Regions from separate parts of the Micromonospora sp. NBC_00860 genome, predicted to be linked through region 3. Evidence: riboswitches for the same ligand, from Rfam matches in the RefSeq annotation. Region 3 holds a riboswitch; each other region holds the start of a gene.

Region 1 (10,150 bases), 2.2 Mb from region 3:
CCACCACGTCCAGGCCCCGCTGCCGGGCCGCCCAGGCCAGCGCCTGGATGCCAGGTGCCGCGATCCCGTCGTCGTTGGTGATCAGCACCCGCACTGTCATCGCTCGACCACCCGGCCGGCCAACTCGTCAGGGGTGGTCCGCTCCTGTTGCCGACTGTCCGCCGGCACCAGCCGGACCCGGTCCACCAGGCCGGTGATCGAGTCCAGCCGCCCGGTGCCCAGGCCGTGCCGGGTGACGTTGAGCGCGCCGGCGGCGGCCCCGGTGCGGATGGCGGTCCTGATGTCACCGCCCCTGGCCACGACGGCAGCCACCCCGGCGGTCATCGAGTCACCAGCGCCGCGCGGGTCGGCGGCCTCCAGCCGGGGCATCTCGACCTGGAACAACTCCCCGTCGATGAGCGCCAACGCCGGCTGGTCGGCGCGACTCACCACCACCGTCTCGGCGCCGCCCGCGTGCAGCTCGTACATGGCCCGGGTCAGCTCCTCGGTGTCGTCGCTGCGGGCGCGGCCGTCGCGTATCAACTCCTCGTGACTGACCTTGAGGAAGAACACCCCGCTCTCCAACACCGAACCGAGGTGGTCGCCGGAGAGGTCGACCACCACCCGGCCGCCGTTGGCGCCGAGGTCGGCGGCGAAGCGTCGGTACAGGTCGGCGGGTACGAGCCAGGGCTCGTTCGGCCCACTGAGGATGCTCACCGAGGCCCGTAGGCCCTCGCCGAGGGCGAGGTTGTACAGCTCGTCGATCTCGTGCCGGCTCAGCGGCTGTCCGGGCACGTCGGCGATCTCCTGCCGGGAGCCCTCCCGGCGATCGTGCACGTACCCGCCGCTGCCGGAGTCACGGACCACCACCTTGAGGTTGACGCCCTCGCTGACCAGCAGCGGCTCCAGCACCTGGCCGATCTCACCGCCGAGGGCGGCGCAGAGCACCACGTCGACTCCGAGGGAGATCACCATCCGGGCCTGCCAGACGCCCTGCCCGCCGGGGTGCAGGTGCAGCTCGGGGTGGTCGTTGGGCTGGTCCACTGTCACCGTCAGCTGTGGAGTGGGCGCGAAGACCATCACGTGCCCGCTCATCGGTCGTCGCCGTTCATGCTGGCCGCCCTCCGGCATCTTCGGAAGATTTTGTACTAACCGACCTTAATGGCGCAGGTGGTGACAGGTCGTCGCATCCGCCCGGTCCGGCGCGGCGCTGGGGGCCGCCGGGCGTTGCCAGGCAGACATCGGTACGGGACGATCGGGCGACCAACGACGGCGGGAGACGGTGTGCTCAGCAGCGATACCTTCAGCTACACCGTCCAGGCCCGGTGCTCACCCGCCGAGGCGGCCGCGTTGCTCAGTGACCTGACCCGGCAGGGCGAGCTGCATCCGCTGATCGTCCGGGTCCGCCGGGTGCCGCCCCGGCCCGGCGCCCAGGCCAGTTACACGATCAACGACCGGTTGGCGGCCGGTCCGCTGCGCTTCCGGACCACCTACCACGCGGACGTGCTGATCAGCGAGGCCGACGAGATCGTCATGGTGGCCCGCCAGTGGCCCGCCACCACCGTGCGCAACCACACCCGACTACGCGCCGAGCCGGACGGCCTGGTCCGCATCGACGTCGAGATCACCCTGACCGCGCCGACGCCACTGTTCCGCTACGCGTTCCGCCAGGCGCAAGCCGCTCACCTGGCCCTCGCCACCCGGCTGGGCGCGGCCCTCGACCGCACCGGCAACCCGCCGCCCACCTGAACCCGGCGCCCCGAGGCTCGCGCACCCGCTTCGTCGATCTTGCAGTTCCGGTTGTCGATATCGGTGAGATGCCCCCTTTGTCGGGACAGCAAGTGCAAGATCGCGGCGCAGGGCAGGCCGTGACCTTGGCGCGTACCGCGGGTGGGCACCTAGGTTGTGGTCGCGGCGCGAGCGCGGTTCGTGCGGGTGGTTCGGGCGGCGGGACGCCGGCCCCACGGCTTGTAGGTGGACAGCACCGTCGCGATGATCATCAGGCTGGTCGACACCGCCGGCGCGATGACCAGATCGGCGCGATCGCGTGCGGGCAGGGCGGCGCCGACCGCTCCGGCGTGGCGCAGGTTGGGGGTGAGCAGGAACAGCACCAGCCCGACCATCACAGTGGTGAGCACCAGCTTGACCAGCACCCACCGGTGGCGCAGCAGGCCCCACGGGGTGAGCAGCGAGCTGGCGACTCCGATCAGCCAGACCAGGACGCTCAGCGGCGCGAACAGCAGCGTCCCGACCAGGGCCGTGACCGGATAGACCACCGCCGGGTCGGCGCCCCGCTGCACGGCGATGCCGAGGGTGAGTAGCACCAGGTCGGCGCCCAGCCAGCCGAGCGAGGTGACGAGGTGCAGGGTGAGCAGCGCCTTGCGGGTGGCGGGTCGGATCCGAGGCATACGCCGATGCTGCCCGCCGGCCCCGGCCGGGTCGTCCGACGAGCGACGACATCAGGGGTACGCCCGGCGACGTAGCCCGGCCCCGGACACGCGTGATGCCTGTGAGCCGTCCCGGTGGCTCACAGGCATCACGACGCGTGGGTCAGTAGACCGACAGGTGCACGTGGTTGGTGTGGTCGGTGGACGGGGTGCCGTGCGCCCCGCTGTACGACTTCCACCCGCTGCTGGGCAGCCAGATCTGCCTGTACCAGATCACGTAGAGCACGGCGAGCCGGTCGGCGTTGCGGATGAAGTACGCGGCCAGGTTGTTGCCGTACGTCTTGTCGCCGCCGGTGGCGTTTCCGCCGAAGCCGTTCTTTTGCGCGGCGAAGTCGCAGGCCCGGCCCTTCGGGTGCTCACCGGAGCCGCTGGGGCGGTGGCACGAGACGTACCGGGTGAAGCCCGCGGACTTGGCCTGGTTGAGCGCGTGCAGGGTGCGCGGGGTGATGCAGCCGTTGGCCGGCGTGGGGTCGTTGACGCTGCACGACTCGGAGGGCCAGGAGCCGTCGGAGTTGCGCGGCGCGGCCTTCGCGTTGGCGCTGGAGGTGCCCCGGTTGGAGCCGGCGTCGGCGGTGGTCTGCGGCTTGGGCGTGGTGGCCACGGTCAGGGCCCGTTCGGCCTGGTCCTTGCGCTTGGCCATCACCGCGACCTGCTTGCGCTGTTCGTTGATCTCGCCGTCCAGGGCCACCCGGGTGCGGTTGGCCTTGTCCTTGCTGTCGAGCAGGTCGCGAAGCACCCGGTCCTCGTTGGCGGCCACCGCGTCCAGCGCGGCGGCCCGGTCCATGAAGCCTTCCGGGGTGTTGCTGTTGAGCAGCGCCGACATCGCGCCGAGCCGGCCGGTGCGGTACGCCACCTCGGCGATCTCGCCGACCTTGCCGTTGCGCTGGCCGATCTCGACCTCGATGGTCTTCAACTGGGTGGCGAGCTGCTGTTGCCGTTTCACTGAGGTGTCCAGGGCGCGCTTCGCGTCCAGGTAGCCCTTGCTGGCGGCCTCGAGTTGGGCGCGCAACGCCGGGGTGCCGCCCTCCTCGTCTGAGTCGGGTGCGGCGGCCCGCAGGCCGGTCGGGGGAGCGGCCGAGGCGGTGCCGGCCGGGAGCGCGACGCCGAGGGTGAACATCGCGACGATCAGGGCCGCCAGTCGGGCGGCGGGTGGTCGTGCTGGTGCCACTGCGCATGTCCTTCCGTCAGCCGCCGACCGGGTTAGCTGACGGGTTCGGGACGGAAGATCCCTACCGCTGACGCGGATACACCCCAGGAACATGGTTCCCCGGTTCGCCCGCTTGGGCGATTAGGCGGCGGCCGCCACCGGCGCCGGGAAGGCGCCGCCTGGTGGAGGCCGGGACCGAGCCTACCGGTGCCGGTGGGGCGGCTGCAGCCAATGTGACGGACGGTGCGTGCGTCACCACGGAAAATTACGGCAAGAGCGGAGGAAAGCTCCGAAAAGCCCCCTCACCACTCGATGGAGCCGCACGCTCCGGAGGCGGCGCCCGGCTCGATCTGCAACGTCGCGTGCTCGATGCGGAAGTCGTCGTGCAGGGCGGTACGCGCCGCGGTGAGCACCGCGCCGACCTCCGCGCCGGGTGCCATGGTCAGGTGTGCGGAGGCCACCTCCATGCCCGAGGTGAGCGTCCAGACGTGCAGGTCGTGCACCTCGACGACACCCGGGACGGCGGCCAGTCGGTCGTGCACGGCGGTCACCTGGAGGTGCTCCGGGGCGGCCTGCACCAGGATGCGGATGGCGGCGCGGGCCAGCCGCCAGGTGCGCGGCAGGATGAACACGCCGATGGCGACCGCGACCAGGGGATCTGCCCACCACCAGTCGGTGACGGTGATGAGCAGGGCCGCGCCGATGACGCCGAGCGAGCCGAGCAGGTCGCCGACCACCTCCAGGTAGGCGCCCTGGAGGTTGATGCTCTCCCGGGCCCCGGCGCGCAGCAGGGCGAAGGCGGCGACGTTCGCGAGCAGGCCGAGCACTGCCACCGCGAGCATCGGGCCGGCGATGACCTGGTGCGGGTCGCCGAAACGGCGGATCGCCTCGATCACCACGTAGATCGCCACGCCGGAGAGCAGGACGGCGTTGGCCAGCGCGGCGAGCACCTCGAGCCGGTAGAGCCCGAAGGTGCGCTGCGGGTCGCCGGTGGCCCGCCGGGTCGCCGTGATCGCGGCGAGCGCCATCCCGATGCCGAGTACGTCGGTGAACATGTGCCCGGCGTCGGAGAGCAGGGCGAGTGAGCCGGTGTGCAGGGCGACCACCGCCTCGACCACCATCAGGGTGGCGAGCAGCCCGAACGCCGCCCAGAGTCGACCTCGGTGCTGGTGTGCGGCATTGGCGACGGACCCATGGTGGTGGTCATGACCTGCGCCCACGAGAACCACCTTCCGCCGCTGGTCGGGACCCGGTCAAATGTATGCTCACATCGCTATGTGTGCAAGTGTACGGGCAGCGCCTCCCGCCGGCGGCAGTCCGCACACGTCAGCCGGTCGGGTCGATGGTGGTGAGCCGCTGGGTGGCCCGGGAGAGCGCCACGTACAGGGTGCGTACCCCGGCGCCCGGATCGGCCCGGATCTCGCTCGGGGCGACCAGCACCACCCCGTCGTACTCCATGCCCTTGGCCTCCAGGCTGGTCACCACCTGCAACCTCGGCGCGCCGAGTGCGCCGAGCCAACCGGCGACCTCGTCCCGGCGGGGGACCGGCGTGATCACCCCGACCGTGCCCTCCACCTCGGCCAGCAGGCCGGCGGCGGCCTCCACTGTCGCGGTCTCCAACCCCGACGCGGGCACCACAAGCTCGACCGGCTCGACCCCGGTGGAGCGGACGGCGGTCGGCAGCGGCAGGTCGGGGTAGAGCCGACGGATCTCCGCCGCTGCCACCGCGAAGATCTCCGCCGAGTTGCGGTAGTTCGTGGTGAGCGTGAAATCGTGTCGCTTGCGCCGGCCCAGCGCCTGGTCGCGGGCTCGGGTCAGCTCCTCCGGGTCGCCGGTCCACGCGGTCTGCGCCGGGTCGCCCACCACGGTCCAGGACGCCAGCCGGCCGCGTCGACCGATCATCCGCCACTGCATCGGCGAGACGTCCTGCGCCTCGTCCACCACCACGTGCGCGTACTCCCGGTAGTCCTCCGGACGCTCCCGGGCCGCAGCGCGGGCGGCCCGCTGCCGTTCGCCGAGCGTGCTCAACTCGCGCACGCCGCCGGCGAGCTGGAACGGGTCGCGTCGGGCCTTGGCCGCCTGCGCGGGCTTACCGAGCAGGGCGTCCAACTCGTCCAGCAGCGCCACGTCGGCGATGGTCAGCCCGGCCGAGTCCAGGTTCCGGTACGCGGCGTTGAGCAGCCGGATCTCCGCCGAGGAGAGGATGCCCCCGGCGTAGCGGCGCAGCCGGTCGGGCTGCGCCAGCCAGCCGAGCACGTGCCGGGGGTGCAGCCGGGGCCACCACGCCTTGAGGAACTCCCGGAACTCCGACCGCTCGGCGATCTCCGCCTCGAAGGCCGGCTGCTCCGGCAGCCGGCCGCTGCTCAGCTCACGGGCCTGCGCCCAGAGCGCCGCGAACACCCCGTCGAAACCGGCCCGGCGCACCTCGTTGCGTCGTGCGCCGCGTTGCAGCGCGCGGTCCCGGATCCGGTCCAGCGCGGCCCGGTCCAACCGCAGCAACGTGCCCCGGTAGAGCAGCCGCAGCTCACCCGGGCCGCCCGGCACCGCGTCGCGGGCCGCCCGCTCCAGCACCCGGCGCATCCGCAGCGAGCCCTTCACCGCCGCCACCTCGGGCGGGTCGGGGCGGGTGGCGGTCATCCCCGGAAAGAGCGTGCCCAGCGAGTGCAGGGTCGCGGTGTCCTCACCGAGCGACGGCAGCACGGAGCCGATGTACTCGACGAAGACCGAGGACGGGCCGACCACCAGGATGCCGCCGCCCGCGTAGCGGCTGCGGTCGGAGTACAGCAGGAACGCGGCCCGGTGCAGGGCGACAGCGGTCTTGCCGGTGCCGGGGCCGCCCGCGACGATCGTCACCCCGGAGCCGGGCGAGCGGATCGCCTCGTCCTGCTCCCGCTGGATGGTCGCCACGATGTCGCGCATGCCCCGGCCGGTGGCCTTGGAGAGGGTGGCCAGCAGCGCGCCGTCACCGACGACAGTCATCCCCTCCGGGGCGGCCGACGGGTCGAGCAGGTCGTCCTCGATCCGGGTGACCCGCTCGGCGCGCGACTGGATGGTGCGCCGCCGCACCACGTCCAGCGGCTGTGCCGGGGTGGCCTGGTAGAAGGCGGCGGCGGCCGGCGCGCGCCAGTCGACGACAAGCGTGACGGCGTCCTCGTCGCGGATCCCCAGTCGTCCGACGTGCAGCACCTGACGGTCGCGCAGGTCCAGCCGGCCGAAGACCAGCCCCTCGTGCTCGGCGTCCAGGGTGTGCCGCCGCTGCGCCGCGTGGAAGACCATCGCGTCGCGCTCGACCAGAGCGCCGTGCGTGCCCACCCGGGCCATCCGGTAGCCGTCACGCTCGGCGCGCACGGCCGACCGTCGCAGCTCGGCCAGTCGGGCGTACACCCGGTCGAGGTGTCGTTGCTCGACGGCGATCTCCTGCTCCAGGCCGGTCTGGTCGGTCAACGCACGCTCCTTCAGAGGTCGCCGGCAGGCGGCGGGAACCGCGCGGGCCAACCGAGAAGAGTACGGCCCCGGGCCCGACCCGCCGCGCCCGAGGTGCGCGAACGTACTCAGGCGCCCGTCTCGGCGGGGGTCGCTCCAGGGTGGGCCGGCGACGATTCGGTGAGCACCCGCCGCAGCACGCCGGTGAGCGCGGCGTTGACCTCGTCCGGCCGTTCCATCATCAGCATGTGCCCGGCACCTGGGCAGACGGTCAGCTCGGTGGCCGGCAGAGCGGCCGCGATCGACTCGGCGCACGGCGGTGGGGTCAACCGGTCCCGGTCGCCGACCAGGGCGGCGGCCGGCAGGTGGGCCAACGCGGCGAGGGTGTCCAGTCGGTGCTGGGTGCCGATGGAGGCGCGGAACCCACCGATCGAGCGCAGCGAGGCCCGGGCCACCGCCGACGTCACCAGGCGGATGTCGGCCGGCTCGCAGCGGTCACCGAAGAGCATCCACCGGATGCTCGGTTGCAGCGCGTTCAGCAGTGCCCGGGGCGCGCGCCACGAGCCACACCGGGCCAGCACGCCGGCGCCGGTCGTCTCGGCCAGCCGGATCAACCGGGCGATCCGCGGCGAGAGCCCGTAGACGGTGTGCGTGTGCCCCTCGGCGGTGGTCGAGACGAAGACCAGACCAGTGGTGCGGGCGGCGAAGTGCGCGGGGTGGCGGTGGGCGTACTCCATGATCGTCATACCGCCCATCGAGTGCCCGACCAGCACCACCGGGCCGGTCGGCGCCACGGCGTCGATCACCGCGGCCAGGTCGTCACCCAACTGGGCGACTGTGGCCGTGGGCAGCGCCATGCAGCTGGACCGGCCGTGCCCCCGCGCGTCGTAGGTGACCACCCGCACCGCGTCGCCGAACGGTGCCGCGGTGAGGGCTTCGACCTGCCGGTGCCAGGCCCGCCCGTCCAGCGTCCAGCCGTGCAGCAGGATGGCGGTGACCTGGGCGTCCGTCGGACCCGTCGCCTCGACGTTGAGCCGTACACCGTCCGGCAGGCCGACCTCGAACCGCTCCGGCATCGCCACCTCCCCAGGGCCGCCCAGTACCACCAGCACCGGGATACCCGGCGGTAACACCGGCTACCCGCCATGACACCACGCCAATCGCGCCGTCGCGAACATTCCCGACCTCGCCCGTGCGGGACGGCGGCGGGCCAAGCTGAACGGCATGGGGTCGTCGGGAGCACCCATGGGGGCGACGTCGGGGCAGGGACGGCAGGCCGGCGGTACGCCCCGCGCCGCGCTGGCCGACCTGCTCGCCGGTAACCGGCGGTTCATCAGCGGTCAGCCGGTGCACGGGCACGACGTCACGGCCGCCGCCGCCGCGGCCTCCGGCGACCAGCAGCCGTACGCCGTGGTGCTGGGCTGTATCGACTCCCGGGTGCCGTTGGAGGCGATCTTCGACCAGACCTTCGGTGCGATCTGTGTGATCCGTACCGGGGGCCACGTGCTCGATCGCGCGGTCTGCGGCTCGATCGAGTACGTGGTCGGCCAGCTCGGCGTACCGCTGGTGATGGTCCTCGGCCACGAGCGGTGTGGCGCGGTGGAGGCCGCCGTGGCGGCGCTACGCACGGGGCAGCGTCCCGGGGGGTCGCTGGCGCACCTGGTGGACGAGATCGCCCCGGCGGTGGCCGAGGCGGGGATCGACGATCCGGCGGTGCAGCCGCTGGCGATCCGCCGGCACGTCCGGCGCACGGTGCGCACCCTGCGCGAGGACGACCTGCTGGCCGGCCCCGTGGCTGCCGGCCGGGTCGCCGTGGTCGGTGGCCTCTACGACCTGGCCACCGGCGAGGTCACCCTGCTCGATCCGGGCTGACCCGGACCATGGACACGCGAAACCGCCCGCCGGGAACTCCCGGCGGGCGGTTTCAGTGGTGCGGTGGTGGAGGGCTCAGCCCTCGAAGACGCCGGCCGCGACCAGGCGCTTCTCGGTGGCCTCCCAGCCGTCACCCGGGTGGGTGGCAGCCAGGTTGTTGATCTCCGCCCGGATCTTGGCGGCGTGGCCGGCGGCGGCCAGCACGCGGATCTCCTCGACGAAGGCGTCGGAGTCCGTGCGCAGGTGCGCGGTCTTGCCGTTGGTCAGGTTCCGCACGTAGGCGTGCTTGCCGCCGTTGAGCGGGATGAGGTACTTGAACTCGCCCAGCACGCTGAGGGCGCCACCCTGGCCAGCCTGGCCGGCCCGGACGGACGCGCGCGCGGTCTTAGAGGTGTTGCTCGCCACGGAGGTACTCCTTGCAAGACGTACGGGAGGACTGGACGTCCGGGGGCTGTGTGCGGGTCGTACGTGACTCGGCCCGCGAAGGTGTAACGCGGCATAAGCCGCCGGTGGAACTGTACAGGACCACGACATCATGCTGGTCGTCGCGGTGTCCTGAGAGGCAACGGCGACCACCCGTCCGGCTATTCCACCCGGCGTTTTTTCCGATTCCCTGGCGCACCACGCGTCACAGAAGTCATCATGTGTTGCAGCAGCCACCTGGGTGGACGAGGTCGTAGGGGAAGACGCACCTCGCTCTCCGGGAGGTCACCGTGCCAACGCGTGGCGTCGTATACGTCCACTCGACCCCGCTCGCCGTGTGCTCGCACGTCGAGTGGGCGATCGCGCGCGTCCTAGCCGCGCCGGTCAACCTGCAGTGGACGGCTCAGCCCGTCGACCCCGGCGCACGCCGGGCCGAGTGCGGGTGGACCGGTCGTCCGGGGACGGGCGCCGAGCTGGCTGCTGCCCTACGGCAGTGGCCCATGATCCGTTTCGAGGTCACCGAGGAGCCGAGTCCCGGTGCCGATGGTGAGCGCTTCATGTACGTGCCGGCGCGTGGCCTGTTCCGGGCGACGGTCGGCGTGGCGGGCGACATCCAGCTCGGCGAGGACCGACTTCGGGCGCTGATGGCGGCCTCCCGGGCCCCGGAGGCGCTGGCGCACGCCCTCGACAAGGCGCTCGGCACGGCGTGGGACGCTGACCTGGAGCCCTACCGGTATGCCGGCGACGGCGCCCCGGTGACCTTGCTCACTCGGGTCGGTTGACCCGGCCGCCGGACCGCTGGCCGTACGCCGTCGAGTCGGTGACGACCGGTAAGGTCAAGTTGCCCCGATAAGGGAGA
Region 2 (10,150 bases), 1.7 Mb from region 3:
CCTGAAGCAGGTCATGCCGTTCATCATGCGCACCTGGATGTACGGCTCCGGCGTCCTCTACAGCGTCAGCCTCTTCGAACGGCTGCCCAGTTGGGCGACGACACTGGTCCAGTACAACCCGCTGCTGGTCTACATCGAGCTGGCCCGGTACACGCTGCTCGAGGAGGCACCGCTGCTCAACGAGTCGCTGACCCAGCTCTGGCTGGTCGGCGCCGGGTGGGCGCTGGTGGCCGGCATCGGCGGTTTCATCTACTTCTGGCGCGGCGAACAGGAGTACGGCCGTGGTTGAGCACTTCGACGCCCCCATCGAGGCGAGCGCGACGATGACCCGGACTCAGGAACGCATCCCGACAGTCGTCGTGGACGACGCGCACATCATCTACCGGGTGCACCAGGGCGCCTCCGGTGGCACCACGCCGGTCGCCGCGCTGCGCCGGCTGGTCAAGCGCACCCACGCGCCGAACGTCCGGGAGGTGCACGCGGTCAAGGGCGTCTCCTTCACCGCGTACCGGGGCGAGGCGATCGGGCTGATCGGCAGCAACGGCTCCGGCAAGTCCACCATCCTGCGGGCCATCGCCGGCCTGCTGCCGGTCAACCGGGGCGCCATCCACACCCAGGGGCAGCCGTCGCTGCTGGGCGTCAACGCCGCCCTGCTCAACGACCTCTCCGGGGAGCGCAACGTCGTCCTCGGCTGCCTGGCCATGGGCATGCACCCCGACGACGTGGCCAAGCAGGCCGCGGGGATCATCGACTTCTCCGGGATCAACGAGCGGGGTGACTTCGCCAGCCTGCCGATGCGGACGTACTCGTCCGGCATGGCGGCCCGGCTGCGGTTCTCCATCGCCGCCGCCAAGAAGCACGACGTGCTGCTCATCGACGAGGCGCTCGCCACCGGCGACAAGGGCTTCCGCAAGCGCAGCGAACAGCGGGTGCGGGAGCTGCGGGAGGGCGCGGGAACGGTGTTCCTGGTCAGCCACCAGCTCTCCTCCGTCCGGGACACCTGCGAACGGACGATCTGGCTGGAATCGGGCGTCATCCGGATGGATGGCCCCACCGACGAGGTCATCCGGGCGTACGAGGCGTACGCGAACAGCAAGTAGAGTTCCGGCGAACGTCCGGCATCGACACGGCACCTGAGGACCGCGTCGCCCGCGTTGGGGCGACGCGGTCCGCGCGTTAAGGTTCATTCCGTCGCCGCTCGGGCGGAACCTTCCGTTAACGCATCCCTGAGAGTGAGGATCCGGCAATGACGCAGGACCAGACCACTGGCCCGGACGCCGAAGCGGAGACCCAGACGCCGTGGCGGCCCTCGCGGACAGTGGCGGTGGTCCTGGCCGGAGGCACCGGGACCCGGCTGGGCCTCGGCATCCCGAAGCAGCTGCTGAAGATCGCCGGTAAGCCGATCATCGAGCACACCCTGGCGGTCTTCGAGGCGGCACCGGAGATCGACGAGATCATCGTGCTGATGGCCACCGGCCACGTCGAGGACGCCCGGCAAATCGTCGAGAAGGCCGGCCTGCGCAAGGTCACCAAGGTGATCGAGGGCGGTGACACCCGCAACGCCACCACCCGGATCGCGCTGGACGCCGTCGGCCCGGAAGACTGCAACATCCTCTTCCACGACGCGGTGCGCCCGCTGCTCAGCGGCCGGATCGTGCGCGAGTGCGTCAACGCGCTCTGGAGCTACGCCGCCGTGGACGTGGCCATCCCCTCCGCGGACACGATCATCCAGGTCGACGACAACGACTGCATCACCGACATCCCGGTGCGCTCCCGGCTGCGCCGGGGCCAGACCCCGCAGGCGTTCCGCTCCCCCACGATCCGGGCGGCGTACCGGATCGCCGAGGACGACCCGGACTTCGCCGCCACCGACGACTGCGGCGTGGTGCTGCGTTACCTTCCCGGCACCCCGATCAAGGTGATCGACGGTTCGGACGAGAACATCAAGGTCACCCACCCGGTCGACGTGCACCTGGCGGACAAGCTCTTCCAGCTCGCCGCGGCGCAGGCGCCCCGGCTGACCGACCACCGCAGCTACAGCGAGGAGCTGACCGGCCGCACCATCGTGGTGTTCGGCGGCAGCTACGGCATCGGCCACGAGTTGACCGAGCTGGCCCGCCGCTACGGCGCCCAGGTCTTCCCGTTCAGCCGGTCCAGCACCGGCACCCACGTGGAGCGGGCCGAGGACGTCGAGGCCGCCCTGACGACCGCCTTCGAGGCCACCGGCCGGATCGACCACGTGGTGGTCACCGCCGGCATCCTGGAGAAGGGCGCCCTCGCCGAGATGGACGAGGAGACCATGGACCGGCTGCTCCAGGTCAACTTCGTCGGCCCGGTGACCATCGCCCGCCAGGCCCTCCCGTACCTCCAGCAGACCAAGGGCCAACTGCTGCTCTACACCTCCAGCTCCTACACCCGGGGCCGGGCCCGCTACGCGCTCTACTCGGCCACCAAGGCCGCCCTGGTCAACCTCACCCAGGCGCTCGCCGACGAGTGGGCCGACGTGGGCGTACGTGTCAACTGCATCAACCCGGAGCGCACCGCCACCCCGATGCGGACGAAGGCCTTCGGCGAGGAGCCGGAGCACACCCTGCTCGCCGCGGAGGCCGTCGCCCAGTCGTCGCTGGACGTGCTGATCTCCGACCTGACCGGTCAGGTGATCGACGTACGCCGGGCGCCCGGCGACGGGCCCACGCCGAGCGTGCCGGCCCAGGCCGGGTCGGGTCGGGTCGAGACGCCGGCCGGCGCGACGTCCGCCAACTGACGCCGACGGCTGCGGAACCACGAACGGAGCGACATGCGCGGCGACCTGGTCCGAAAGCTGGCCGCCCGGTGCCTGACCACCGGGTTGGCAGTGCTGGCCTTCGTCGTGCTGGCGCTCACCGGCGCCACCGGCTGGGGGCTGGCGTTGGCCGTCGCCGCGCTGGCCGCCTGCGCCGCTGAGCAGCGAATCCGGCCCAGCGCCGACCTGGTGGCGGAGACCACGTTGATCGCCGCCGCGATCCTGGTCGGTTACTCCCGGCGGCTGGACGACGGGCTCGACCTCGCGCTGGTCGCCACCGGGCTGGTCCTGCTGGGGCTGGTGCTGCTGGTGGGGCCGCTGCGCACCGCCGGCAGCCTGGAGATCCGTTCGGCCAACCTGCCGGTACGCAACTGGACGGCGCTGATCGCCGGCCGGCTCGCCACGGCAGTGCTCGGGCTGCTCGCCGCCCTGGCGCTCGCCGCCGCGCTGGCCCTGCCGGCCGGTGTGGCGCTGGCCGCCAGCCTGCTGGTCGGCGCGGGCGCCGGCGCTGTCGCACTGGACCTGGCCCGGCGGCGGTTCCGGCCGCGGGCCGGTGGCGGGTCGGTGGCCGCCGCGCTGCGACGGCACCAGCCGGAGTTCCTGCTCTACTTCTCCGCGCCTCCCGGGTCGGAATACCAGGTCACCATGTGGCTGCCGTACCTGGAACGGATCGGCCGGACGTTTCTGGTCATGCTGCGCGAGCCGGAGTTCCTGGCCCCGATCGCGGCGGCCACCGACGCCCCGGTGGTCTACTGCCCCACCCTGGGGGCGATGGATCAGGCGTTGGTGCCGAGCCTGCGGGCGGCGTTCTACGTCAACCACGGGGCGAAGAACAGCCACTGCGTCCGCTTCACCCAGCTCACCCACATCCAGCTGCACCACGGCGACAGCGACAAGGCGCCGAGCGCCAACCCGGTGTCGGGGATCTTCGACCGGATCTTCGTGGCCGGGCAGGCGGCGATCGACAGGTACGCCCGCGCCGGGGTGCAGATCCCTGCGGAGAAGTTCGTGGTGGTGGGTCGCCCACAGGTCGAGTCGATCGAGGTGGGCTCCGAGCCCACGCGCGGGTTGGCGCACCCGACGGTGCTGTACACCCCGACCTGGACGGGGCACCACGCCGACGCCGACTACTGCTCGCTGCCGGTGGCCGAGGGCCTGCTGCGCCGACTGGTGGAGCGCGGCGCGACGGTGATCCTGCGGGCCCACCCGTACACCGCGCAGAACCCGGCATCGGCCCGCCAGTTGGGCCGCCTGACCGAGCTGCTCGTCGCCGACCGGGCCCGCACCGGCCGCCAGCACGTGGTCGGCGCGGCAGCCCGGGAGCTGAGCCTGACCGAGTGCGTCAACTCCGCCGACGCGCTGGTCTCCGACGTGTCCGGCGTGATCTCCGACTTCCTCTACTCCGGCAAGCCGTACGCGGTCACCGACATGGGCGACGAGGGCGACCGGTTCGTGGAGCGGTTCCCGCTGGCCGGATCGGGTTACGTGCTGCGCCGGGACATGTCCAACGTGGACGAGGTGCTGACCGCGCTGTTGGACACCGACCCGCTGGCCGAGGCCCGCTGGGCCACCCGCCGCCGCTACCTGGGTGACTTCCCGGCCGAGTCGTACGCCGAGGCGTTCCTGACCGCCGCCCGCCGGGAGCTGACGCCCGCCGAGACACTGACCGCCTCCGCACCGGCGTAGCCGCTCAGCGGTAGGGGTCGAGCAGCGCCAGCACCGCCGCCGGGTCCTCCACGTGCGCGTTGTGCCCGAGGCCGGGCAGCGTGGCGACCGGTACGCCGTACTCCTTGAGTTGTTCGTCGGTGACCATCGGGTCGTTCTCCCCGCGCGCCAGCACCACCGGTACGTCGGTCGCCGCCAGCAGCGCGGCCAGGTCGGGCTCGCCGACGGCGAAGGCGGTCGGGTCCATGGCGAGGCGCCACCGGCCGTCGACCTGGCGCAGCCCGGCGTCCACCACCGGGTGGTCCGGCGAGACCAGGCCGGCCAGCCCGGCGACGCGCAGGTAGCGGCGAGCCGCCTCGGTGCGGCTGGCGAACCAGCTCACCGGTCGGGCGGCGACCTCGGCGGCGCGGGTCAGCTCGGCGGGTGACCAGAGCGCCTTGATGCCCAGCCCGACCACCGCGTCCACCGGCGTTCCGGCGTCGCGGGCGGCCAGCGCCAGGCCGACCACGCCACCCAGCGAGTGCCCGAGCACGACCAGCCGGTCGTCGGGGGCGAGGGCCTGCGCGATCTGTTGGGCGAAGCCCGCGAAGGAGTACGACGGCAGCGGCGGCGCCCAGCCGTGTCCGGCGAGGTCCGGTGCAAGCCACCGCCCGGGCCAGTGCTGCTCGAGGTACGGCGCCCAGGGCAACCACACGTCCCCGGTCGCCCCCATGCCGTGCAGCAGCAGCAGGACCGGCCTACGGCCGGCGTGACCACCCGATTTCTCCACCACGGCCGCAGTCTCCCACGGTTCACGGCCCGGTACGAGAGCCGTCGATGGCGTTACCCGGGCCCGCGCGGACAAAGGCCGCGGGCGCCGGCTCCTTGTGGGAGACGGCGCCCGCGGCGGTCAGCGTGCCCGGGTCAGGCGGAGTAGCCCCGGCTGGTGATCCAGTTGGCCAGGTCGATCGTGGTGATCCAGTACGACGGGTCGGCCGGGTTCGCCGAGTCGGCGATCCGCACGGTGCGACCGTTGTCCTTGTAGCCCACGACGGCGATGTAGTGCCCGCCGCCGTAGGAGTGCCAGCCACCGTCGGTGTCGGTGGCGTCCCCGACGACGTTGGCCACCACGCCACGGCCGTCGGTGATGGCCTTCACCACGTCGGCCTGGAGCCGGTCCATCTGTGCCGGGCTGGGCGAGCCGGGGAACATCCGGGTCCGGTACGGGGAGCCCTTCACCTCGGCGTTCAGCACCCGGGTGGTGTCCTCGGCCGAGTTGGTGCCCATCTCGGTGGTGCCCAGCTCGGCGCCGAGCTCCTCCTGGGTGCGGTCGATGCCGGCGGCGCTGAGCGCGTTGCGGGTGGCCGCCGGGCCGCAGTTGTAGTAGGTGTTCTGCGCCTCGTAGTCGTAGTCCAGCACCTTGGTCGCGGGCGGCTTCGGCCGCTCCGGCTTCCGGGTCAGGTCCGGGTTGCTGCTGGCCTTTGCGGCGGGTGACGCGGTGCTGGTGGCCGGGGCGGCAGTGGTCGGCGCGGTTCCGGCCGAGGGGGACGCGTCCCGGGCCTCGCCACGGGAGGCGGCGACGTCGCTGCGCATCTCGGCGACAGTGGTCGCGGTGCGCTGGCCGGCCGGGGCGTCGTCGGCCGTGGTGAGCAGGGCGCCGGTGGTGGTGGCGATGGCGAGGGCCGCGGCGGAGGCGGCGACGATCTGGTACGGGCGCTCGGTGACGAGGCGACGGAGCTGACGCTTCACTGTGTGCTTCACGGGTTCCTCCACGGATCGGGGGGAGAGCGGCACACCGGGGCCGGACCGGTATCCGGGCAGGCGCCAGCGCGCGGATCGTGGTCCGCGGATGGTGAACCGCTCAGGGGAACGCCCGGCGCGGCCGGGCGGGAAAGGCGATGACCCGGGGGTCAGCTCACCGTCACTGGACGAGTGAGCGGGTGCACCGCCGCGCCGTGGAGGCGAGGGAACAACCGAGGGGTGGAAAGGTGCTGCACGAGGATGGGACTCCTTCCGACACCGCCTACCGGGTTAGCTGACGGATTCGGGCGGGAAGATCGCCCTACCGCGGGCCGTGGCTCGCGGATTCACCCCGGACTTACTGGTGGGTCCCCGGTTCGTTGATCACGATTAAGCGGGTCGGTGCGGCGTCGCGTCTTGCGATCGGTTACCGCACCGGACGGGACGACACTACTGGCCGCTTCACGCCCTGCCAAGCCAGGTTCACCTGCGTAAACCTCAATTGGCGCGACAATTTCTGCGCGTATTGCCGATGATGTGACTCGATGGGACAACCGGTTACGGTGACGCCTGCGGTCGACAACCGGACAGGCCGCGAAGAAGGCGACCATAATCGCGGGAACAATGCCGCCGATCGCGCCGACCGTCCGATTCCGCTATTGGGTGACCGGCCTCACATCACGGATCGGGCTCAACTCACCCGGGCCGGGCGCCACCGTGCCACGACGGCGGGTCGTATCGCATCGGCCACCGACCGGCGAGCGGGCACCGGGGTCGGACGCAGCCGGGCCGCCGCCGCGTACGCCTCCTCGGCGAGGGTACGGGCCGACTCGGCGGCCAACTCCGCGTCGCGCCAGGCGGCCCGCTCACGGCCGGCGGCCACCTGGTAGTCGGCCAGCCGCGCGTCCCGGACCACCCGGCTGATCAGCACCTCCTGCTCGACAGGGTGTCGCCGGGGATCCCAGCCACGCCGGTGCCCGAACACGTCGCTGAGCTGGGCCATGGTCAGGTCGCCCCGCCAGTACGCCGCCATCGCCGCGCGGTGCAGATAGCGTTCCCGGGCGGCGTACTCGGCGGGGGTGTGCGGGGTCTGCGGGGTGGGCAACACCCCGGCCCCGGCGAAGCGACGCGCTGCGGTGTCCGCCTCGTCGTACCCGGTCCAGGCCCGCTCCAATTGCTCCTGAGCGGTCAGCCAGGCGGCGCGTCGGCGCCGGGCGGTGGTGGCCGCGCCCGCCGCGGCGACGGCCACCTCCTCGGCGTACCGGCGCACGTCGACGGCCTCGGCGGCGGCCATCTCCCGGACGGTCGGCCCGGCCGGGGGCGGATCGTCAGCGGGCCGCTCCCGTTCGGGGCGGGCGGCCAGGACGGTGAGGAGGCCCAGGGTCAGCAGGAACAGCGTCGACCAGATGGCGGCGGCCTGCGGCACCTCGGTCACGAACTGGTAGAAGACGACGGTCTCCATGGTCGGCACCTCGGGGAGAGAGCAGTGCGATGGGGAGCCGCATCGACCAGCGGGCCAGTGTGGGCCACGGGTCGGCGGGTCAGGGAGCGGTGGGTCGACGGGGCGCGGTGACGGGACGGTCGTCCCGGTGGCTCAGCGCCCGGGTGGGGCCCGGGAAGCCCGACCGCTCGCAGCGTCGACGAGGGGCAGCCGGTCGGACCCGGCCGCGCGGACCGGCAGCACGCGGGCCGCGATGGTGCCCTGGTCGCCGGGGAGCGCCACCGGCGTGTCGACCGACGATGTCGGGACCGACTCCTCGGCGGCCTCCGGCGGTATCGCCTGGCGCGCCGCACCGTGCGCCCCGACCTGCCGGCAGGAGGCCGCCAGCGGCCCGGCGGCGACGGAGGCCAGCACCGCATTCGACGTCGGCACCGGGCTGGGCGTTGATCCGGCGGCCGTGGCCGGGCCTGCGCCGAGCGCCAGGGCCGCGACGACGGCGAGGCTGGTCAGCACCCGCGTCGCCCAGCGCGCCACCCACCACAGCGGACAGGTGAACGCGACCGGAAGCACGGCACCAGGCTACCGTCGTGCCGACCCGGGCGCACTGGCCACGGGCGTGTCGGATCACGCCGCGCCGACCCCGCTGACCAGGGTGGACGCTGTCAGCGCAGGTCGACGTACGTTGATCGACCGCCGGCCTGACCGACCTCGTCGGCAGCCCCGCCGGCCTCGCCGCGGGCGCTGCTCACGGGGTCTCGGGCGTCGTCGCCGCCGGCGGTGCGCTGTCGGGGGACGGGCGCCGGACGGGCCGCGCGGCGGGGCGCGAGCCGGCGCATCATCGGGGTCTCGACGAAGCGGTGCAGCAGGCCGGCGAGGATCAGGTTCGCCACCAGGAAGCCGAGCACCACGGCCGGGCCACGCCAACCCTCGAAGCCGATCCCCCAGGTTCCGCTCCAGCGCAGCACGCTCGTCATCACCAGCACGTGCACCAGGTAGAAGGCGAACGAGACCTCACCGAGCCAGACCAGCGGCCGGGACCGCCACGGCGAGCGCCGACCCCGCACGTCCGCGTCCGCGGCGGCGGTGATCACCAACAGGTACGCGACAGCGAGCAGCGTGGTCCACAGCTCGGCACGGATCCACTGCGCGGCCGTCACCCAGGTGACCAGGAAGATTCCGCTGGCCACGGTCAGACCGGGACCGCGCCACAGCCCTCGGCGCATCAACTCGGCCGCCACCGCGCCCAACCAGAACTCCAGCGACCGCACCGGCGGGAAGATCTGGGTGAACCACCACCGACTCACCTCCGGCACCAACTCCTGCGCCGGCCAGAGCGCGAGGATCAGCAGCGGCAGCGCGACGATCAACGCCCAGAGCAGCTTCGGTCGGGCCCGGCGCAGCAACGGCAGCGCCAGCGGCAGACAGAGGTAGAAGAAGAACTCGCAGGAGAGCGACCAGCTGACGGTGTTGATGCTGTAGAACCAGCCCGGCCGGGGATCCCACGCCTGCAACAGCAGCAGATTCTCCAGTGCGGCCGCCGGTAGGACCGGGTCGGCGAACCACCAGGCGACCACCAGCGTCGCCGCCCACAGCACCAGGTGGTTGGGGTAGATCTTGGCGATCCGGCGCCGCCAGAAGGTACGCCGGGAGTCGCCCTCGCGGGCCGACCAGACCAGCACGAAACCGCTGAGGATGAAGAAGAACTGCACCCCGGAGAGGCCGAGGGTGAACAGCGCGTCGATCACGGCCTTGTAGTCCGGCTCGGCGATGATCCGCATCGTGCCGGCGTGGAAGCCGAAGACCAGCAGGGCGGCGATCCAGCGCAGCCCGGTCAGCGAGGGCAGCCGGGGCAGCGCGGGTGCGGGCCGGACGTCCGACGTCGCGGCGACGCTCGTCATGCCGGGATCCCGGCGCTCGGCAGGGTCACCAGCACTGTCGTAGCCTCCTCGGCGCGGCGTCGGACGGCGCGACGGCGACGCCCGCGACGGCCCGGCAGGGCCGCACCGAGGCACCCTACCGGGTCACTCCCGGGTGAACCGGACGCGTCCCACCCGCCCCACCAGGCCCGCGTTCCCCGGACCGGGGATCGCCCACCGGAGGGCGTTCACCTTCCGCTGGGCGGGAGTTCAGAGATTCCACCATCGGCGGCAACGTCAGGTTCCGGGGCCGGCCACCCGGGTCGTCGAAGGTGGCGGACGTGGTCAATGAGCCGACGCACGCACCGCTGTTGAGCATCGTCGTGCCCGTGTACGGCGTCGAGGCGTACCTGTACCAGTGCCTCGAGTCGATCCGGGCCGACATCCCGGCGGGCGAGTCGGAAGCGGTCGAGCTGATCGCCGTCGACGACGCCTCCCCGGACGGCTGCGGCGACATGCTCCGCTCCTACGCGGTCGGCCGCGACGGCGTCCGCGTCGTGCACCTGAGCAGCAACGTGGGTCTGGGGTTGGCCCGCAACGCCGGGCTCGACGTGGCCACCGGCCGGTACGTCTGGTTCGTCGACAGCGACGACTGGTTGCCGCCGGGCACGATCGCGGCGGTGCTGG
Region 3 (10,150 bases):
GCGGCTCAGCTCGAACGGGGCGAGCGCGGCCCCGGCCTGGTCCGGGTCGGTCAGCAAGCCACGCTCGGCCCGGGCGTGCAGCCCGGCCCAGATCGCCCGGAAGTCCCGACCGTGCAGGACGCAGTCGGCCGAGCGGGCGCACCAGGCCAGGAACTCGTCGAACGCACCCTCCGCGGTGACGGCCTGGCTGTCGAGGAAGGCGCGGGTGTCGACGCTGTGGTCCATCGTGGCCTCCAGGACCATGGCCCGGACCCGGTCGGGGTACAGCTCGGCGTACCGCTGCCCGAGCAGGGTGCCGTACGAGCTGCCGTGGAAGGTCAGCTGCCGTTCGCCGAGCGCGACGCGGACCGCGTCCAGGTCGCGGGCGGCGCTTGTGGTGTCGACGTGGTCGTAGAGAGACCCGGTGCGGGCCCGGCAGTCGGCGCGCAGCAGCGCGTTGTCGGCCAGGACGGCATCGAACTGGGCCTGGTCGGCGATCAGCTGCGGTTGCCGGGCGAGCAGGTCCCGGGCACAGACCACCGGGTGGCTGTCGCCGGTGCCGCGGGGGTCGAAGCTGACGATGTCGAACCGGGCACGCAGGTCGTCGCTGAACCGGGAGCTGCCGTTCACGACCCGGTCGACACCGCTGTCGCCCGGCCCGCCGGGGCCGAAGATCAGCGTGCCTTCCCGGGTGGCCGGCTTGGCGACCCGGCGGGCCAGCGACAGGTCGAAGCGCTCACCCCGGGGTTGGTTCCAGTCCACCGGCAGCGACAGGGTGCCGCACTCGGCGCTGTTGTCGGTGGCGCAGGGCCGCCAGTCGATAGTCGGGGCGGGCTGTGGTCGGGCGGCGGCCGGGCTCGCCGGGGTCAGGCCGGCGGCCGTGAGGGCCAGGGCGACCGCCCAGCCGACTGCGGATTTGCGTACGCGCAGCATGAGGTGCTGTCCTCTCCTCGAAGGAGCGTTGCGGTGAAACTCGCCCGCTGGGCGAGGTGACGCTGCTTCCACCCGGGCCGTCGAGTAGCCGCTCGACGGCCCGGGGCCTCTCGTCCGCCCTGTCAGTCGACCTCGCGCAGGACGCGTTCGAGCGTGGTCATCCGGGTCTCCATCCCGCCCAGCCGGCCATCCATCGCCGCGAGCAGTCGGGCGTTCTCCGCCTGGGCCTGAGCTGCCGTCTCGGCGAGCCGGCGGTAGTCGTCCGCCCGGTCCGCCTCGTACCGGGCCCGCCGGGTCTTGGCGAGCTGCACGACTGTCACAGTGACCACGCTGATCAGGAAGCCGAAGATGCCGATCGCGCCGACCACCTCGGTCCAGTCGTGCTCGCTCATCGCTGTGCTCCCGGCTGCTCGCCCGAGTCGGGCACTGTCAGCGTCTCGACCGCCGCCGCGATGACCGCGGGGGTGAGTGTGAGCACGAACGGCTCCACCTCGTAGTAGTTCATGGCCTTCCCGTCCTCCGACAACTCCAGGCGGGCGGTGACCAGCCCGGCCGCCGCCAGCTTCCGTAGGTGGACCTGCAACAGCGCCCGGCTGATGCCCAGTTGCCGGGCCAGCCCGCTGACGTACGCACGCTCGCGGGCCAACGCGGCGACGACCCGCAGCCGGTGCGGGTTGGCCAGGGTGGCCAGCACCCGGACCAGGTCGTCGCCGGTCGGCGGTGGAGCGGTGCTCATAACCAGCCCTTGCACATGCCAAGAGAAGTTAGCAGGTGCCGGCGTGCGGCGGTGTGGGACGGAAGCGGAATCAGGGGGATCTCAGGGTCGGCGCAGGAGGCCGGACACACAGCACGCCGGGCCGGTGATGATCACCGGCCCGGCGTGCGGGTTACGTCGTACGTCAGCTCTTGAAGGCGTCCTTGATCTTCTCGCCCGCCTGCTTGAGCTTGGCGGTGGACTGGTCAGCGCGACCCTCCGCCTCCAGCTGCTCGTTGTCGGTGGCCCGACCGGCGCCTTCCTTCAGCTTGCCGGTCGCGTCCTCGGTGGCGTTGTTGATCTTATCGTCGAATCCCATTGCCAACCTCCATTGCGAGCGTCGCTACAACAACAGAGGTACCCCCGCCGTCACCGGCCCAACCATTACCGTCGTCACAGATCGGCAGCGGCCGGGCGAAAGCGACGCAGGCGCAGGCTGTTGGCCACCACGAAGACCGAGGACAGCGCCATCGTGGCGCCCGCGATCATCGGGTTGAGCAGGCCGGCGGCGGCCAACGGCAGGGCCGCCACGTTGTAGCCGAACGCCCAGAACAGGTTGCCCCGGATGATGCCGAGGGTGCGACGGGACAACCGGATGGCGTCCACCGCGGCGTCCAGGTCGCCCCGGACGAGGGTGAGGTCGGCCGCCTCGATCGCCACGTCGGTGCCGGTGCCCATGGCCAGCCCCAGGTCGGCCTGGGCCAGTGCCGGCGCGTCGTTGACCCCGTCACCGACCATCGCCACCGACCGTCCCTCGGCCTGGAGCCGCTTGATCACGTCGACCTTCCCGGCCGGCAGCACCTCGGCGATCACCTCGTCCACGCCCACCTCGGCGGCGACCGCGCGCGCCACTGTGGTGTTGTCCCCGGTCAGCAGGACCGGGGTCAGCCCCAGCCCACGCAGCCGCGCCACCGCCGCCCGGCTGGTCGGCCGGACCACGTCGGCGACCGCGAGCACGCCCCGGGCCCGCCCGTCCCAAGCGGCGACGATCGCCGTACGGCCGGCGGCCTCCGCGTCACGCACGGCCCACTCGACCTCCGGCGGTACGTCGAACTCGCGCTCGCGCAGCAGCCGGACCCGGCCGACCAGCACGGCCTGGCCGTCGACAGTGCCGGTCACGCCCAGCCCTTCGAGGTTGCCGAAGGCGGTCACCGGGGGCAGCGCGCCCGCCTCGGTGGCAGCGGCGGCGATCGCACGGGCGATCGGGTGCTCGGAGGCGGCCTCCACCGCCCCGGTGAGCCGGAGCAGTTCGGCCCGGTCCACACCGCTGGCCGGCACCACGTCCACCAGTGTCATTCGGCCGGTCGTCACGGTGCCGGTCTTGTCGAGCACCACGGTGTCCACCCGGCGGGTCGACTCCAGCACCTCCGGGCCCTTGATCAGCACGCCGAGCTGGGCGCCCCGACCGGTGCCGACCAGCAGCGCGGTCGGGGTGGCCAGGCCGAGCGCGCACGGACAGGCGATGATCAGCACGGCCACGGCCGCGGTGAACGCGGCGGTCGGGCCGGCCCCGGTGCCGAGCCACCAGCCGAGCGTGCCGACGGCGAGGGTGATGACGATCGGCACGAAGACCCCGGAGATCCGGTCCGCCAGCCGCTGCACGGCCGCCTTGCCGCTCTGTGCCTGCTCGACCAGGTCGGCCATCCTGGCGAGCTGGGTGTCCGCGCCGACCCGGGTGGCGGTGACGATCAGCCGTCCGCCCGCGTTGATCGTGGCGCCGACCACGCCGTCGCCGGGGGCGACCTCGACCGGCACCGACTCGCCGGTGAGCATGCTGGCGTCGACAGCGGAGGTGCCCTCGTCGACCACGCCGTCGGTGGCGATCTTCTCGCCGGGGCGGACCACGAACCGGTCACCGACGACGAGCCGGTCCACCGGGATCAGCGTCTCCACGCCGTCACGCAGCACCGCCACGTCCTTGGCGCCGAGGTCGAGCAGGGCACGCAGGGCGGCACCGGCGGTCCGCTTGGACCGGGCCTCGAAGTAGCGACCGGCCAGGATGAACACTGTGACCCCGGCGGCCGCCTCCAGGTAGATGTTGCCGGCGCCGTCGGTCCGGGTGATGTCGAAGCGGAACGGGTGCGTCATCCCGGGCATCCCCGCGTCACCGAGGAAGAGCGCCCAGAGCGACCAGCCGAACGCGGCAAGGGTGCCGAGCGACACCAGCGTGTCCATGGTGGCGGCGCCGTGCCGCAGGTTGGTCCAGGCGGCCCGGTGGAACGGCAGCCCACCCCAGACCACCACCGGGGCGGCCAGGGTCAGCGACAGCCACTGCCAGTAGTCGAACTGCCAGGCCGGGACCATGGCGAGCAGGACCACCGGCACGCTCAGGGCCACCGAGACCCAGAGCCGGGTACGCGGCCCCTGCAACGGGTCCACCGGGGGTTCCGCGCTGGGCGGGGCCGGCAGCGCCGCCGTGTAACCGGTCTTCTGCACTGTCACGATCAGGTCGTCCGGGGTGACGCCGTCGGCGTACCGGACTGTCGCCTTCTCGGTGGCGTAGTTGACTGTGGCGCTCACCCCGTCCATCCGGTTGAGCTTCTTCTCGATCCGGGCGGCGCACGCGGCGCAGGTCATCCCGCCGATCGCCAGTTCGATCCGGTTCGGCGCCTCGGGCAGCGGTCTGCTGGTGGTGGTCATCGTCTGGTCCCGTCAGTCGTGTCCGTGCCCGGGGGTGCCGTGGTCGGCCCCGCCGGTCGGTGCGGGCCCGCTCGGCGTGGGGGCTTCTCCGGTCGGGGCAGCACCGGCGACCACTGTGAACTCGGCGGTGTGCACCCGCCCCCCGTGCTGGAAGTCGAGGTAGATCCGGTAGCTGCCGGCCGAGGGCACCTCGGCGAGGAAGGTGACGGCCGGACCGGGCCGGGTGCGCCCGTCGCCGGGAGTGCCGTCCGGGTGCACGTGCAGGTACGCCAGATCGCCCCGGCGCAACGCCACCAGGTGCCCGTACGCGCCCAGGTAGGGCTCCAGGTCGGTGACCGGCTGCCCGTCCCGGCTGACGGTCAGGGTCAGCGACGACGTGCGGCCGGGCTGCGGCGTACCGGCCAGGGTGACCGTGTAGCCGTCGACTGTGGTGCTGGTCGCCGGGGCCGGCAACGGTCGTTCGGTCAGCTCGCCGGGGACTGTCACGTCCACGCCGAGGGTCAGCGGCTCACCCCCGGTCGGGGTGAAGTCGGCGAACGCCCGCCACTGCCCGGGGCCGGTCAGCGGCGTGTCGACCCGCCAGGTGCCGTCCGCTGTCAACTCGGGGTGCACGTGGCGGAAGCCGGAGAGGTCCCGTCGGGCGACGATCAGGTGCATCTGCTTGTCGTGCGCCACCTCGTACCGGGTGACCGGGCGGCCGTCCGGGCCGGCGATCCGGAAGGCGAACTCGCCGGCCGGGGCGTCGAGCGGTTCGAGGGTGTAGCCCTGGTCGGAGACGAGCAGGCCGCCAGGAAGCCGGGCGGCTGTCTCGTCGTGCTCGCCCGTCGCATGGGCGGCGTCGCCGTCGTGCCGGCTCTCGGCGGCCGGGGCGGGGTCGACGACCCGGCCGATCCCGTAGGTCGCGCCGAAGACCGCCGCCAGGCCGACGGCGAACCCGGCCAGTCTCGTCACGGTGCGCATGCCGGCCCTCCGATCACGCGTCGACGAGGTCGTAGCCGGCCTCGTCGACGGCGGCCCGGACGACAGCGGTGTCCAGCGGCTCGTCGCTGCTCACCGTGACCCGGCCGGCCGCGAGGTCGACCTGGACGTCCCGCACACCCGCGATGGCGCTGACCTCGGCGCTCACCGCGCTGACGCAGTGCCCGCAGGTCATGCCCTGCACCTGGTACGTCGTGTTGACCATTGGATCGTCTCCTCTTGCGGTACCGGTACCCGGTGGGGGTATCTCATCGGGACACGACCGTACCATACCCCCTGGGGGTAGGCTATCCTGGTCGGCATGACCGCACCCACCCCGATCCGCGGATACACCGCCAGCAAGGACCAGCTGCTCGCGCGGCTCCGCCGCGTCGAGGGGCAGGTCCGGGGCATCGAGAAGATGGTCGACGACGACCGCTACTGCATCGACGTGCTCACCCAGATCTCCGCGATCCAGGCCGCCCTCGACAAGGTGGCCCTGGGGCTGCTCGACGGGCACGCCCGGCACTGCATGCACGAGGGCGCCGCCGAGGGTCGAGCCGACGAGATGGCCACCGAGATGATGGCGGCGGTCGGTCGGCTCATGAAGCGCGGCTGACCGCCGGGGCCGCCACGCGGGCGGTTCGGGCACCCGACACTCCGCCACGACCTGCGACGCCCAGGTTGGCTGGCTAGCATCTCCCACGATGGCCCTCCGCATGCCGCCGTACAGCCGGGCACCCTCGCCGCCACGACGTGGCGTCGTCCCCGGTCGACCGGGCCGAGCACTGACCCTCCGTGATCAAGTGGTCATCAGGCAGCGATCCGTCCCGCCGTCCGCCGCGTTTCCACAGCAACGGTGAACCGTCCGGACCGCTGACCCGTATCCCGCACCGGATCGTTGGGAGTCTCACCTTGGCCGCCGACCACACTCACAGTGCGCCGTCCGCCCCACCACGGGTGCGACGGATCCTCGTCATGACGGTGGTCCCCCTCTTCGTCGCCACAGTGCTCGCCGCGGCGCTGCTCTGGCCGCGCGGCGGGTCACCGCAGACCGATGGTGGTGCGGACGTGCCGCGCTACCCCGGCACTGTCACCCGGGTGGTGAGCGAGCCGTGCCCGCCGACCCCGTCGGTTCCCGAGGGCACACCGAGGGTCGGCGACGGACGGTGCGGCACCGTCGACGTCCGGGTGGACGACGGGCCGACCGCCGGCAAACAGGTACGGACACCGGTGCCCGACGGGCCCGGCGCACCCCGGGTCGAGGTCGGCGACGAGGTCATCCTGGTCGAGCTGGCCGACCCCACCGACCCGACCACCAGCAACTGGAACATCGCCGAGCACCAACGCGGCACCCCGATGGTGTGGCTGGCGGTGGTCTTCGCGGCCGCGATCGTCGCGTTCGGTCGATGGCGAGGCCTGGCCGCGCTCGCCGGGCTGGCCGCCAGCTTCGCCATCCTGCTCACCTTCGTGCTGCCGGGCATCGGCGCCGGCCGGTCACCACTGCTGGTGGCGGTGGTGGGCGCGGCCCTGATCATGTTCGTGGTGCTCTATCTGACGCACGGCGTCACCGCACAGACGTCGGTCGCGGTGCTCGGCACCCTGGGCAGTCTGGTGCTGACCGGCGTGCTCGCCACCATCGCCACGGCAGCGACCCACCTCACCGGTTTCGGCAGTGAAGACGCCACCACCCTGTCGATGTTCCAGGGCGACGTGGACCTGCACGGCCTGCTGCTCGCGGGGATCATCATCGGGTCGCTCGGGGTGCTCGACGACGTCACTGTCACCCAGGCGGCCACCGTCACCGAGCTGGCGAACGCCAACCCCGGGCTGACCCGGTTGCAGCTGTACCGGGCGGCCACCCGGGTCGGCCGCGCGCACATCGCCTCCACTGTCAACACCATCGTGCTGGCGTACGCGGGCGCGTCGCTACCCCTGCTGCTCCTGCTCACCGCCGACGCACGGCCGATCGGGCAGATCCTCACCAGTGAGTTCCTCGCGCAGGAGATCGTCCGCAGCGCGGTCGCCACCCTCGGTCTGATCGCCGCCGTACCGCTGACCACCGGGCTGGCCGCCGTGGTGACCGCCGCCGGACGCAGCGATGCCCCACCGTCCACCGACGCTCCCTCGCCCCGGCCCCAGCCGGACCGCACGGAGGCACTTGCCGCACTCAGCTCACCGCGGACGACCGGCTCCGACGAGCCGGACCGGACGCGGACCACACCCCCATCTGAGGCCACCGACCGGTGGCCGGAGTCGAACAGGAGCACGGATACGGCATGGTGACACTCCTCAGCGTGACCAGATCGGGCATCCACCCTGAGAACCACGTCACTGGTCACTCAACGCTATGGCGAAATGACGCTTTTGGTCGGCATCCAGGCGTAGCTCACCCGGTCGACTCTCGGGTAACCTCGCTGCCGGTTACCGATGAAGGCGCGAAGCGGCGCCTGCGGTGCCACCGCCCAATCGCCAGCCGGCGAGCCGGGGACCCAGGTATCTGGGGTGAATCCGCGTCAGCGGTAGGGGCCGCTTCCGCCCCGAACCCGTCAGCTAACCCGGTCGGCGGTCGACGGAAGGGAACATTGTGACGGCACCCCTACGCCGCTGGTTGACACCCGTGGTGGCCGTGATCGCCGCACTGACAGTGCTCGCCGGGCCGCTCCCGGCACACGCCGCCCCGACGAACCCCACACCGTCCGGGCACGAGGAGGACGGCGAGCCCAAGCTGCTCAACGACGTCATCGAGCAGGCCAACCGCGACTACTCCGCCGCCAAGTCCAAGCTGGACAAGTCCAAGAAGCGGCAGAGCGAGCTGGCGGCAGAGGTCAACCGGGCCAAGGCCGACCTCGACGCGTTGGCCCCGCAGGTCGGGCAGATCGCCGCCCAGGCGTACCGGACCGGCCGGATCGGCGCGGTCGCCATGCTGCTGGAGAGCGACGCTCCCGACTCGTTCGTCCAGCGCGCCGGGATGCTCGACGAGATCAACATGGTCAACGAGAAGAAGCTCTCCGAGGTCAACGAGGTGAAGGCCCGCGCCGAGCAGGCCAAACTGGCCCTCGACACCGAGGTCCGCGAGCAGCAGAAGCAGACCGCCCTGATGGCGAAGCGCAAGAGCGAGGCCGACAAGGCGCTCTCCCTCGTCGGCGGCAAGGGTTTCACCGGCGGCCTGGTGGATGCCACCTCCAAGGTCGCGAAGATCGGCCCGGGTCGCACGGCCGACGGTGACTGGAAGCCCCAGTCGTGCAGCGAGAACGACCCCACCACGTCCGGCTGCGTCACGCCGCGCACGCTGCACGCGTACAAGGAGGTCAAGGCGGCCGGCTTCAACCGGTTCGTCGGCTGCTACCGCCCCGGCGGGCCGTGGGAGCACCCGAAGGGCCGCGCCTGCGACTGGTCGCTACAGAAGAGCGGGTTCTCCCCGTGGCACAACAACGACACCCGGACGTACGGCAACAACGTCGCCGCGTTCCTCATCCGTAACGCCGACCGGCTCGGCATCTACTACGTGATCTGGAACCGGCAGATCTGGTTCCCGGCCACCGGCTGGAGTTCGTACAGCGGGCCGTCGAACCACACCGACCACGTCCACATGTCGTTGCTCTGACCCGCACGATCCCCGTCGAGGGCCGTTCCGCGTGACGCGGAGCGGCCCTCGACGCGTCAGACGGTGGCGGGCGCGGTCGCGTCGGTCGACCCGGCCGGGCTGTCCAGCGTCGCGAAGCCGGCCGGCATGGCGGCCACCGGGCGCACCGCTCCGGCGGCCAGCCGGTAGGACACCCCCACCACCGCGCATCGCCCCCGCGCCACCTCGTCGGCCAGCACCGGGGACTGCCCGAGCAACGTCTCGACGGTCTGGGCGATGTGGATGTCGACGATGCCGTCGATGTCGTCCACGCCCTCGGCCTGGGCCCGGCGCAGGCTGGGCAGCACGGCGTCGACCACCGCGCGCAGATGGCCACTGGGTGCGGTACCCGTCGCGACGGACTCCCGGGCCGCCTGCACCGCACCGCACGAGTCGTGGCCGAGCACCACCACAAGCGGAGTGCCGAGCACTGTCACCGCGTACTCGACGCTGCCGAGCACCTCGGGACCGGCGGTGTGCCCGGCCGTGCGAACAACGAACAGGTCGCCCAGCCCCCGGTCGAAGATGATCTCGGCAGCCAGCCGGGAGTCGGAGCAGCCGACGATCACCGCGAACGGGTGCTGTCCGTCGGCCACGGCTGCCCGGTGCCCGGCATCCTGGTTGGGGTGGCGTGGAGCACCGTCGACGAAGCGCCGGTTGCCGGCGATCAGTTCGGCGTACGCCCGGGTCGGCTCGCTGAGCGCGGACGCCCGGTCGGTGGTCCGCTGCGGACCCGGCTGACCACCGACGCTCCCGGTTTGACTCATCCCGCACCTCGTCTCGACGCATCTGACCTGGTCAAGCCGGCTTTCCGCCGGCCGGGCGGCGGGCGCTGGCTCGGGCTCCACCGTCACACGCACGGTAAGATGCGTCAAGGGATGCGTGATTTAGATTTCATACGTTGACTTTGGCCACCCCCTGGGCAACCTTCCCGTGGCAGGGCCGGCAAGACTCTCGCAAAGGCAGGCGGACATCCGGAAGGGCGGTTCCACGATGGCGAGCACGGTGACGGGCGACACCGGCAGCGGGCGGAACTGGACGTTCCTCACCAATCACGGGCACGTCCTGCTGGCCATCGCCCGCGATCCGACGGCCCGGCTGCGCGACGTCGCGGCCGAGGTCGGCGTGACCGAACGGGCCGCGCAGGCGATCGTCGCCGACCTGGAGGCGGGCGGTTACCTGCACCGCACGCGGGTCGGGCGACGCAACGAGTACACCCTCAACCCGGCCGGCCGGTTCCGGCACCCCGCCGAGGCCGACCG

What was found. A riboswitch is a leader RNA that binds a small molecule or an ion and turns the genes downstream of it on or off. The one in region 3 is predicted to bind cyclic di-AMP.
Region 1: linked by a shared signal. The riboswitch ahead of OH804_RS01155 (coiled-coil domain-containing protein) and the one ahead of OH804_RS25440 (hypothetical protein) in region 3 are both predicted to bind cyclic di-AMP.
Region 2: linked by a shared signal. The riboswitch ahead of OH804_RS17760 (C39 family peptidase) and the one ahead of OH804_RS25440 (hypothetical protein) in region 3 are both predicted to bind cyclic di-AMP.

Annotation. Positions count from the first base shown of each region.
Region 1 covers NZ_CP108825.1:234,162-244,311, forward strand. The annotation lists gene surE (5'/3'-nucleotidase SurE) at 1-100, opposite strand, end outside; gene OH804_RS01140 (1-phosphofructokinase family hexose kinase) at 97-1,074, opposite strand; gene OH804_RS01145 (SRPBCC family protein) at 1,264-1,728, shown strand; gene OH804_RS01150 (hypothetical protein) at 1,878-2,387, opposite strand; gene OH804_RS01155 (coiled-coil domain-containing protein) at 2,530-3,594, opposite strand; cyclic di-AMP (ydaO/yuaA leader) riboswitch at 3,600-3,731, opposite strand; gene OH804_RS01160 (cation diffusion facilitator family transporter) at 3,876-4,793, opposite strand; gene OH804_RS01165 (HelD family protein) at 4,900-7,017, opposite strand; gene OH804_RS01170 (alpha/beta fold hydrolase) at 7,125-8,072, opposite strand; gene OH804_RS01175 (carbonic anhydrase) at 8,242-8,868, shown strand; gene OH804_RS01180 (hypothetical protein) at 8,944-9,273, opposite strand; gene OH804_RS01185 (DUF3145 domain-containing protein) at 9,582-10,073, shown strand.
Region 2 covers NZ_CP108825.1:3,875,030-3,885,179, forward strand. The annotation lists gene OH804_RS17735 (ABC transporter permease) at 1-289, shown strand, start outside; gene OH804_RS17740 (ABC transporter ATP-binding protein) at 324-1,100, shown strand; gene OH804_RS17745 (bifunctional cytidylyltransferase/SDR family oxidoreductase) at 1,247-2,764, shown strand; gene OH804_RS17750 (CDP-glycerol glycerophosphotransferase family protein) at 2,798-4,468, shown strand; gene OH804_RS17755 (alpha/beta hydrolase) at 4,473-5,219, opposite strand; gene OH804_RS17760 (C39 family peptidase) at 5,351-6,199, opposite strand; cyclic di-AMP (ydaO/yuaA leader) riboswitch at 6,432-6,573, opposite strand; gene OH804_RS17765 (hypothetical protein) at 6,858-7,628, opposite strand; gene OH804_RS17770 (hypothetical protein) at 7,761-8,177, opposite strand; gene OH804_RS17775 (acyltransferase family protein) at 8,270-9,505, opposite strand; gene OH804_RS17780 (glycosyltransferase family 2 protein) at 9,805-10,150, shown strand, end outside.
Region 3 covers NZ_CP108825.1:5,529,073-5,539,222, forward strand. The annotation lists gene OH804_RS25395 (alpha/beta hydrolase) at 1-912, opposite strand, end outside; gene OH804_RS25400 (hypothetical protein) at 1,035-1,304, opposite strand; gene OH804_RS25405 (ArsR family transcriptional regulator) at 1,301-1,648, opposite strand; gene OH804_RS25410 (CsbD family protein) at 1,812-1,985, opposite strand; gene OH804_RS25415 (heavy metal translocating P-type ATPase) at 2,060-4,306, opposite strand; gene OH804_RS25420 (hypothetical protein) at 4,319-5,266, opposite strand; gene OH804_RS25425 (heavy-metal-associated domain-containing protein) at 5,280-5,489, opposite strand; gene OH804_RS25430 (metal-sensitive transcriptional regulator) at 5,586-5,882, shown strand; gene OH804_RS25435 (YibE/F family protein) at 6,179-7,549, shown strand; cyclic di-AMP (ydaO/yuaA leader) riboswitch at 7,716-7,846, shown strand; gene OH804_RS25440 (hypothetical protein) at 7,851-8,870, shown strand; gene OH804_RS25445 (carbonic anhydrase) at 8,927-9,655, opposite strand; gene OH804_RS25450 (MarR family winged helix-turn-helix transcriptional regulator) at 9,882-10,150, shown strand, end outside.